One region of the Pseudoalteromonas sp. SG45-2 genome, then DNA from elsewhere that is predicted to be linked to it. Evidence: predicted binding sites of a transcription regulator. Region 1 holds the regulator's gene; each other region holds the start of a gene.

Region 1 (3,185 bases):
TCGTGCGGTTTAATCCCTCAAATTGATTAGGTATTATTGCGGATTGGTATTAATTACCAAAGCGCTGGACGGGCTGCACTTAATTTAACGTTTCCACCAGAAGTGCCAGCACCTTTGCCTACACGGCCAACATTTTTATTTTGCCCTGGTTTTACAAGTTCAAATACTCGTTCAAAGTCAGCTATTAAATCGTGTATATCTTCAATCCCAACCGAAATACGAATAAGCGTATCGCCCACACCCGCTTCTAAACGTGCCTTTGCCTCCATACCTGCGTGCGTCATAGTTGCAGGGTGACAAATTAAGCTCTCTACGCCACCTAGTGACTCAGCTAAACTAAACGTTTTAAGGCTAGTTAAAAATGCTGCCGCGTCGTTTATATCGCCTTTAATATCAAAACTAACCATGCCACCAAAGCCAAGTTGTTGTGCTTTAGCAAGTTCATGTTGAGGATGCGACTCAAGTCCAGGATAGTAAACTTGGCTTACAAAATTGGAACTTTCAAGGTACTTAGCTATTGCTAGCGCATTTTCTTGGTGCTGCCTTAAGCGCACATTTAAAGTACGTAGACCACGAAGCGTTAAATAACTATCAAAAGGGGCGCCCGTAATACCAATATTATTTGCCCACCAAGCAAGCTCATCACCAAGCTCTTGTGTTGCAGCAATAACAGCGCCGCCCACTACATCTGAGTGCCCGTTAATATATTTAGTAGTTGAATGCACCACAATATCTACACCAAACTTAATAGGGTTTTGTAAGGCAGGAGACAAAAACGTGTTATCTGCGGCAACCAATGCACCGCATTGCTTAGCAACATCGGTAACCGCTTTAATATCGGTTAAACGAAGTACTGGGTTACTTGGAGTCTCTATCCAAATAAGTTTAGGTTTAATTGCTAAAATTTGTTGAAGGCTTTCTTCTTTTGTTAAATCTAATACTTCAAGCTTCAATAGTCCGCGTTTTTGTAACGATGTAAATAAACGATAGCTTCCACCATAACAATCATGTGGAATTACTAACGTGTCGTCACTGTTAAGTAGCTGAGTAGCTAAATGCACGGCAGCCATACCAGTGGCCGTAATTATGCCACGAGCGCCACCTTCAAGCTTAGCAAGCGTCTCTGCTAAAATATCACGATTAGGGTTACCACTGCGGCCATAATCATACTCACGCTTAGTATCAAAGTCGGCAAACGAATAAGTCGTTGATAAATAAATTGGCGGCACCACTGCACCATGATGTTTATCAGCATCAACGCCGTTACGTACAGCAATGGTCGCTTTGTTTTTTTCGCTCATATTCGTCACCTGATTAATTTGGATGTTTAGACGTCTAAAAGAGTAAGTTATCCGTTTTAATAAGTCAAAGTATTTTAAAGCTCTAGATGGCTAAAGTTAGGAAAGGCGTTTGCTAGTACCACATTTTAGCTCACAAAAGTGAGCTTATTTTTACATCCCAAATAGGCTTATTAAGATAGATCGGTATCTATTATTTGACTATCTTTTTTAAATCGATAGAATTTCACGCATATTTACACGCTTTTTATACCGTGTGAGAAATTAATAATCTGAGGCAACGATACATCTTATGGCTAAATGGAATGGTGAGTATATTCACCCATACGCAGAACACGGGAAAAAATCAGAGCAAGTTAAAAAGATCACCGTTTCGATCCCGCTAAATGTATTAAAAGTTTTAACGGATGAGCGTACGCGTCGTCAAATCAACAACCTTCGCCATGCAACAAATAGTGAATTGCTATGTGAGGCGTTTTTGCATGCATTTACTGGCCAACCTTTACCAAATGACGATGACCTACGTAAAGACAACGCAGAAAAAGTACCAGAAGAAGTTAAAAAGATAATGCAAGAAATGGGTTTAGAAGTGCCTATTTTAAACGAAGAATAAATCGTTACCTTTTTAATCAAAAAACCTCAGCATTGCTGAGGTTTTTTTGTTTAAGCGTTATATATTACGCCATATAATTTTCAGGCAAGTCAATTTGCGCAACACCCGACTCTACCGCAGCAAGTGCTACAGCTTTAGCTATACGCGGTAGTAAGCGCGGATCCATTGGTTTTGGAATAATATACTGCGCACCAAACTCTAGCTTATCTACGCCTGCGGCTTTTAAAACTTCTGCAGGTACAGGCTCTTTGGCAATACTACGAATAGCCTCAACTGCAGCAATTTTCATTTCATCGTTAATCGCGCTTGCACGTACATCAAGTGCACCACGGAAAATAAACGGAAAACATAAAACATTATTTACTTGGTTAGGGTAATCAGAGCGCCCTGTTGCCATAATTAAATCATTGCGTGCGCCGTGTGCAAGTGCAGGATCGATCTCTGGATCTGGGTTTGAACATGCAAACACGACCGGCTTTTCTGCCATTAGTTTTAAATCTTCGGCAGCTAACAAGTTAGGACCCGAAACACCAACAAACACATCAGCATCTGCAATTACATCTTGCAATGTGCGTTTATCGGTATTGTTAGCAAAAAGCTGTTTATATTCATTTAAATCATCGCGACGAGTATGAATAACACCTTTGCGGTCAAGCATATAAATGTGTTCACGCAGTGCACCACACTTAATTAACAGTTCCATACACGCAACTGCAGCAGCGCCTGCACCTAAACATACAATTATTGCATCTTCAATTGATTTACCTTGTACTTCTAGTGCATTTAACATGCCGGCAGCCGTAACAATGGCGGTGCCGTGTTGGTCGTCATGAAAAACAGGAATGCTACAACGCTCTATTAATGCTTTTTCAATTTCAAAACACTCTGGTGCTTTAATATCTTCAAGGTTAATACCACCGAATGTGTCAGCAATATTGGCAACCGTGTTAATAAAGTCTTCTGTTGTTTTGTGCTTTACTTCAATATCAATAGAATCAAGCCCTGCAAAACGTTTAAACAATAACGCCTTGCCTTCCATTACTGGTTTAGACGCTAAAGGACCTAAATTACCCAAGCCCAAAATTGCAGTACCATTAGTGATAACCGCAACCATGTTACCTTTACCGGTATATTTATATGCATTTGCAGGATCTGCGGCAATTTCACGTACAGGCTCAGCGACACCTGGGCTATAAGCTAGGGCTAAGTCTTGAACTGTTTCAGCTGGTTTTGTTAGCTCAATGCTAATTTTACCAGGTACGGGATGTGAGTGA
Region 2 (3,185 bases), on a different contig from region 1:
ATGTTGTATTGTAGTGGCTGACGGGTGAAACAGTCAACGAATGCTGTATAGAACAATACACTTACCTAAGCGGTACTTTGTTTTGATTGCTCGTTAAAAACACTACTATTACAGGATTTCTATTGTGTAAAATTCTGTAATCTATTGTTTTATATTGTTCAAATACATTTCATTTTTAACAAAAGTGGTACAGTATATTTACAAGCTGTAAAGTATAAGCAAGTTATATAGGCAGGCCACACTTAGTTTGTTGTTAAACATCACATTATTAAATATTACAAAGGTTTAAAGGAATGAACATGAAAATAGTTACAAGGTTAGGGGCATTACTTTTAGGTTTATACTCATTTTCGAGCCAAGCAGACATACTCCACGTAAATGGTTATTACCAAGGAATAGGCATAGGGTCTACGCAAATTGATGTATACGAGAGTGATAGCATACAGTTTACAACGCTTTACGGCCGGTTTGGATATCAGTTTTCGCGTTACTTTGCATTAGAAGGGCGTATAGGTTTTGGGTTAAATGATGAGTCAACGCCTCTAAACGGAATTGTTTACACTCAGAACCCACAGGACGGTTCGCTGAGTTCAGAATTCATTAAGAGCGAAATCGATTCAAGCCTTGATTTGCAAACAAGTATATTTGTAAAAGCTAATTATCCAATTTCATCTCGAGCTGATGTGTTTTTATTTGGTGGCTATGGTAGAAATAAATTAAGTTACAATGAAGGCGACTTAAAAAACCTTGCAGAATCAATAACTGGCACAGATACAAATTCTACGCTAATAACTGAGCAAAACTACGACGAAGGCGGCGTAACGTACGGAACCGGCATTGACTTTAGGCTAACTCAACGCTGGCAAGTAAGTGCTGAATACCAATATTTTGATACAAATGAAGGCGATATTTACGCTCTTAATTTATCTGTAAATTATCGTTTTTAATTATAATAGCGCTACTGATTTTAGTGGCGCTATTTCAATTCACTAAAACAAAGTACTTCAATATAAATGCACTGCCCCTCATCTATAACTTTTAGTAAGTCTTAAAAAAATCATGAATAATTTCATTTGGACATCTATACATCTAGAGGTTGATATTTTTTACTTTCAGTTCATAATTAAGCCTCGGTTTTTATGAGCAGGAGTAAAGTATGCCAATTACAGTAAAAGACGAGTTGCCGGCAATTGCACGTTTACGTCAAGAAAACGTATTTGTAATGCCAAAAAGTCGTGCAAAAACGCAAGAAATACGCCCAATGCGTTTGGCTATTTTAAACTTAATGCCTAATAAAGTAGAAACCGAAGTTCAGTTTATTCGCTTACTTGCCAACTCACCTTTGCAAGTAAACGTAGAACTACTGCGCCTCGACACTCACCGCAGTAGCAGCAACTCAGAAGAGCACCTTGATACCTTTTACCGTTACTTTTCTGAGGTTAAAGACAACAATTACGATGCGTTAATAGTAACCGGTGCGCCACTTGCGCATTTAGAATACGACGATGTAGCGTATTGGGATGAGTTAAAGGTTATTATTGATTGGGCTGAGCAACACGTTACCTCTACGTTATTTTCGTGTTGGGCAGCGCATGCAGCGTTATATCACCGTTACAATTTAAAACGCGATTTAAAAGACGATAAACTGTGTGGCGTATTTACTCACCAGTGTTATTTTGATCACGGCGCACTGACTCGCGGATTCGACGATACCTTTTTGGTACCGCACTCACGCTACGGCCATATTGATATAAATAAAATAAACGCCTGTGAAGAACTCGTTGTACTGGCAGGTTCTGAGCGAGTAGGGGCTTACTTACTTAAAAATAAATCGGGTAGTCAAGTGTTTATAACCGGCCACCCAGAGTACGACGCCGACTCGCTAAAAGCAGAATACGAGCGCGATTGTAAAAAAAGCCCTAATGCACCAAAGCCCGAAAATTACTTTCCGGATGACGATGCAACCAAACAACCTTCAAAAACGTGGCAAAGCCATGCTTTTTTACTTTTTTCGAACTGGTTAAATTACTACGTGTACCAAACCACACCGTATGATATTAATTTAGTTAGCCAAGACGTGAGGACTAACAACTATGCCGAATAACGCGCCTACAAATAATAAGCAAGCCGAAATAAGTGCCGCATTAAAAGAACGCATTTTAATTTTAGATGGCGCAATGGGCACCATGATCCAAGATCATAAGCTAGAAGAAGAAGACTATCGCGGAGAGCGTTTTAAAGACTGGCATGTATTAATTAAAGGTAATAACGATTTATTAAGCCTAACCAAGCCCGACTTAATCACTGATATTCATCGTGGTTTTTTATCAGCGGGCGCCGATATTATCGAAACCAACACGTTTAACTCGACCACTATTTCGATGGAAGATTACGACATGGCAAACCTAAGCCGTGAAATAAACCTAGAGTCGGCTAAATTAGCACGCGCAATTTGCGATGAATTTACGGCTAAAACGCCAGAAAAACCGCGCTATGTAGCCGGTGTTTTAGGGCCGACATCTAAAACGTGTTCAATTTCGCCAGACGTAAACGATCCGGGTTACCGAAACGTTACTTTTGATAAGCTAGTTACTGCGTATGTAGAGTCTACCCTTGCATTAATGGAAGGCGGCGCCGATTTAATACTAATCGAAACTATATTCGACACGCTTAATGCAAAAGCCGCCTCGTTTGGTGTAGAAGAAGCCTTTGAACAAGCAGGGCGCACATTACCAGTTATGATCTCGGGCACTATTACTGACGCTTCTGGCCGTACGCTTTCTGGGCAAACAACCGAAGCATTTTATAACTCTATTCGCCATATTAAGCCTATTTCGATTGGTTTAAACTGCGCGCTTGGCCCTGATTTACTGCGCCAATATGTAGAAGAGCTTTCGCGCGTGTGCGAAACCTTTACATCGGTACACCCTAATGCGGGCTTGCCTAATGAGTTTGGTGAATACGACTTAGAAGCGCCTGAAATGGCAGCCGAAATTATCGATTGGGGTAAATCGGGCTTTATTAATATAGTAGGTGGATGTTGTGGCACCACGCCTGCGCATATTCGTGCTTTTGCAAAAGGTCTAGCGGGCGTTAAACCACGCCAATTGCCAGAGCTTGAAGTACGCATGCGTTTATCAGGCCTTGAAGCCTGTAACTTAAATTAAGGAGCCAACATGACCCAA
Region 3 (3,185 bases), on a different contig from region 1:
TGCTCAAAACCTGGGGCTTTATCAAGTGCCGACATTGTTAATGTGGTACGTGCGTTATCAGTAAAGTATTTATTAGCAACGGCTTTAATATCTGCGCTGGTGATGTTATCTGCCGATTTATACAGCTGGTTTATAACCTCAGGATCGCGCTCAAAATGCATGTAGCTGGCAAGGGTTGATGCAATCGCTTGCGACGAATCTAAGCCATTAATAAAGCTGTATTTAAGATTCGATTTTAAATCACTTAGCTTTTGCTCATCAACAAGCTCAGTGCGTGCTTTTGCATAAGTTCGATTAATGGCATCGCGCGCAGTGGCTAAATCGCCTGCGTTTTCTACTTTAACAAATACGTGTAATAAACCCGGATCTTTAGTCTCTGGGTTATAGGTAAACATTTGGCTGGCAATTTGTTTGTCGACCACTAGCTCTTGATATAAATCTGAATTACTAGAAAAATAAAGCTGTGAGATTAAATCAAGCGCCGCTCTGTCTTTTTTAGCAGGCTCCCACGCAGCGCCTTTGTACGATACGAGTAACCAATGCCCTGGTAGCGCTTCATCTTGCTGGTGTAAATATTTTGGTGCTTGTTGAACAGGTTCTGCTTTAATGTCAGCAACATAGTTACCCTTTTTCCAGCTGCCCCAATGCTTTTTAACCATTGCCATTGTTGCTTGTGGGTCTACATCGCCCACGATGACAAGTGACACATACTCAGGCTTATAAAACTTAGCAAAAAATTCTTTACCATAGGCCATTTGATCAGGCATGGCTTCTATGTCTTTAAAAAAGCCCATAGTGGTGTGTTTATACGTGTGCTTATCAAACGCTTTTTCGCGTACAGCGCTTAATAATTTACGAATTGGGCTCGCGTTGTTTTTTAAGTACTCACCTTTTACTGTTTGCGCTTCTGTTCTAAATTGCTCTTCGGTGTAGGTTAAGTTTTGAAAAATATCAGCTTCAAGCTCAAGTACTTTATCAAGGTGCTGCTTTGAAAAGTTTAAATGGTAATTTGTGTAATCGTTTGTTGTATATGCGCGGTTATCAACACCTGAATTTTTTAATATGTCTGAGTACACATCTTCAGGGTATTTTTGTGAGCCTTTAAACATCATGTGTTCAAAAAAGTGAGCAAAGCCTGTTTTGCCCTCTTCAACTTCGTTACGCGATCCAACCGATACCGGAATTTGCAGCGACACTACATCAGGGTAATCGGTTTTAACAACCATGACACGTAAGCCGTTTTCTAGCTCTTCAATTAAGTAATCTTGTGAAAAAACACGGTCATCAGCTTTATTTACTTGTTCTTGTTGTGCTGTTGTCTGCGTGCTTTGGTTTTGTTGCATGGCGCAACCTGTTAACGCCAGCGATACCGCTAAGCTGGTTGCTAATAATTTAAATTTCATTGTTGTCCCTTTTTAAATTGAGCAAATTTGTTGTCAGATTTAACTCTTTAATTATGCCCCAAAGCCAATAAATATAAGAGCCCCAAGGGAATTTATTGTGTAAACAACTGTGTCAATTATAAATTATGGGAACAAGCACTATGAATAAACATCATGTTAATTGAAAAACTTTCATTAAATAAATCTATCTAGACGTCTAAATGGCTGCTATATTAAATCCATCAAAACAAACTTAGCTGGAATGAGGATTATGGCTTTATCACTAAAAGAGAAGATAGTGGACACCAATCAAGGTGTTTATCTTATTGGTACTACCCCGCCTAAAATTGGCACCGATAAAGCGCAATTAAAAACCATTGCAGAAAAGCTATTAGGTCGCTTACACGAAATTGAATACGACGGCGTGATAATTTACGACATTCAAGACGAAAGCAGCCGAACTAATCAAGACCGTCCATTTGCGTTTAAACAAACCGTTGATCCGCGTGAATACAGCCATTTACTTCGTAATTTATCTGCACAAGATGTAATTACTTATAAAAGTGTGGCGCAGCGTGGCGTAGGCGAATTTAAAGATTGGCTAAGTGAAACTAAAAACGACTACGATTTACAAAATGTTGTTTTAGTAGGTAGCCCATCATCGATAGGCGATATAAAGCTAAGCCTGCCAGATGCTTATAAAGCATTGGCTGAGCAATCAGATGATTTCTTTTTAGGTGGCGTTACGATTGCTGAACGCCATTCAAGTAAACGAAATGAGCACGAACGATTAATAGAAAAAACAGCACAAGGTTGTCAGTTTTTTATATCGCAAGCTGTTTACGATGCACAAGCGACTATAGAGCTAATTACTAGCTACGCACGTACATGTAAAGCGCAGGGTATTACACCACAACGTATTATATTAACGTTTACCCCGTGCGGCGGCGAAAAAACCTTAGAATTTATGCAATGGTTGGGTATCTCAGTGCCAGAGGCAACAAAATGGCGCATGCTTGATGCAGACAATACATTAAGCGAATCGGTCCGTATTTGCCGCGAAAACCTCGACTTAATACTTAAAAGCTGTGCGCATTTAGATGTACCGCTGGGCTTAAATATTGAAAGCTTAACAAACCGTAAAGAAGAAATTGATGCATCAATTAACTTATACCGTTTATTAAAAGCTATTATGGAATTAAACCTTGCTGAAAAGCTAATAGCTTAAAGGCTAGGTAAGAGCTAATTAACACCCTTCTTGGCAAGCCTCATGGCTTGCTTTTTTATGTCCGTACTTTGAAAAATAAATTAAGAAGTACAAGTAAAAATTTGCAGCTTAAGCTATTCATTGAAGCTATTTTTGGTTATTACTCTCAAGCCTTTTTAAGGCAAACCCCATAGAGGAGCACATAACACCAAAAATAATTCCCTCATCAGATATAAATCTAATGCTAGGAAGCGCTTCAAATAAGCTTATTATTGCTAATGAAAAAATAAAACCTATCGCAGAAAAAACCAGCCAAGTTTTTGTGGCATGAGTCATGACGAACTTCCTTTTATTATTGTGCTTTTTTAGCGAGCCTATACGCTTGTTTATTTTTATACATTGCGTGGTCTGCATCATTTAATAGCGCTTCAAAGGGCTGCTTTTGTTTATTAGTAAAACTATAACCAATACTGAGCGATAAATCGCAAACACCTTCTTTTAGTAAAGCATTTGTATACTCAGAGGATATTTTATCCATAATGTAGTTAATTTTGCTTTTATCACTTAATTGCATTACTGCAACAAACTCATCACCA

What was found. Region 1 encodes MetJ, which represses methionine synthesis genes. Its sites were predicted from a motif close to TAGACGTCTAGACGTCTA; they were not measured.
Positions count from the first base shown of each region.
Region 2: the regulator MetJ is predicted to act here: its motif matches at 1,075-1,092, upstream of metA (homoserine O-succinyltransferase).
Region 3: the regulator MetJ is predicted to act here: its motif matches at 1,593-1,610, upstream of H5116_RS10240 (methylenetetrahydrofolate reductase).

Region 1 covers NZ_JACJEO010000020.1:72,136-75,320, reverse strand. Annotated here, with positions in the region: gene metB (cystathionine gamma-synthase) at 54-1,301, opposite strand; gene metJ (met regulon transcriptional regulator MetJ) at 1,591-1,911, shown strand; gene H5116_RS14985 (malic enzyme-like NAD(P)-binding protein) at 1,976-3,185, opposite strand, start outside.
Region 2 covers NZ_JACJEO010000002.1:135,019-138,203, reverse strand. Annotated here, with positions in the region: gene H5116_RS01820 (porin family protein) at 300-947, shown strand; gene metA (homoserine O-succinyltransferase) at 1,157-2,104, shown strand; gene H5116_RS01810 (homocysteine S-methyltransferase family protein) at 2,094-3,167, shown strand; gene metH (methionine synthase) at 3,177-3,185, shown strand, end outside.
Region 3 covers NZ_JACJEO010000012.1:4,900-8,084, reverse strand. Annotated here, with positions in the region: gene H5116_RS10245 (pitrilysin family protein) at 1-1,403, opposite strand, end outside; gene H5116_RS10240 (methylenetetrahydrofolate reductase) at 1,654-2,610, shown strand; gene H5116_RS10235 (hypothetical protein) at 2,737-2,925, opposite strand; gene H5116_RS10230 (sensor domain-containing diguanylate cyclase) at 2,942-3,185, opposite strand, start outside.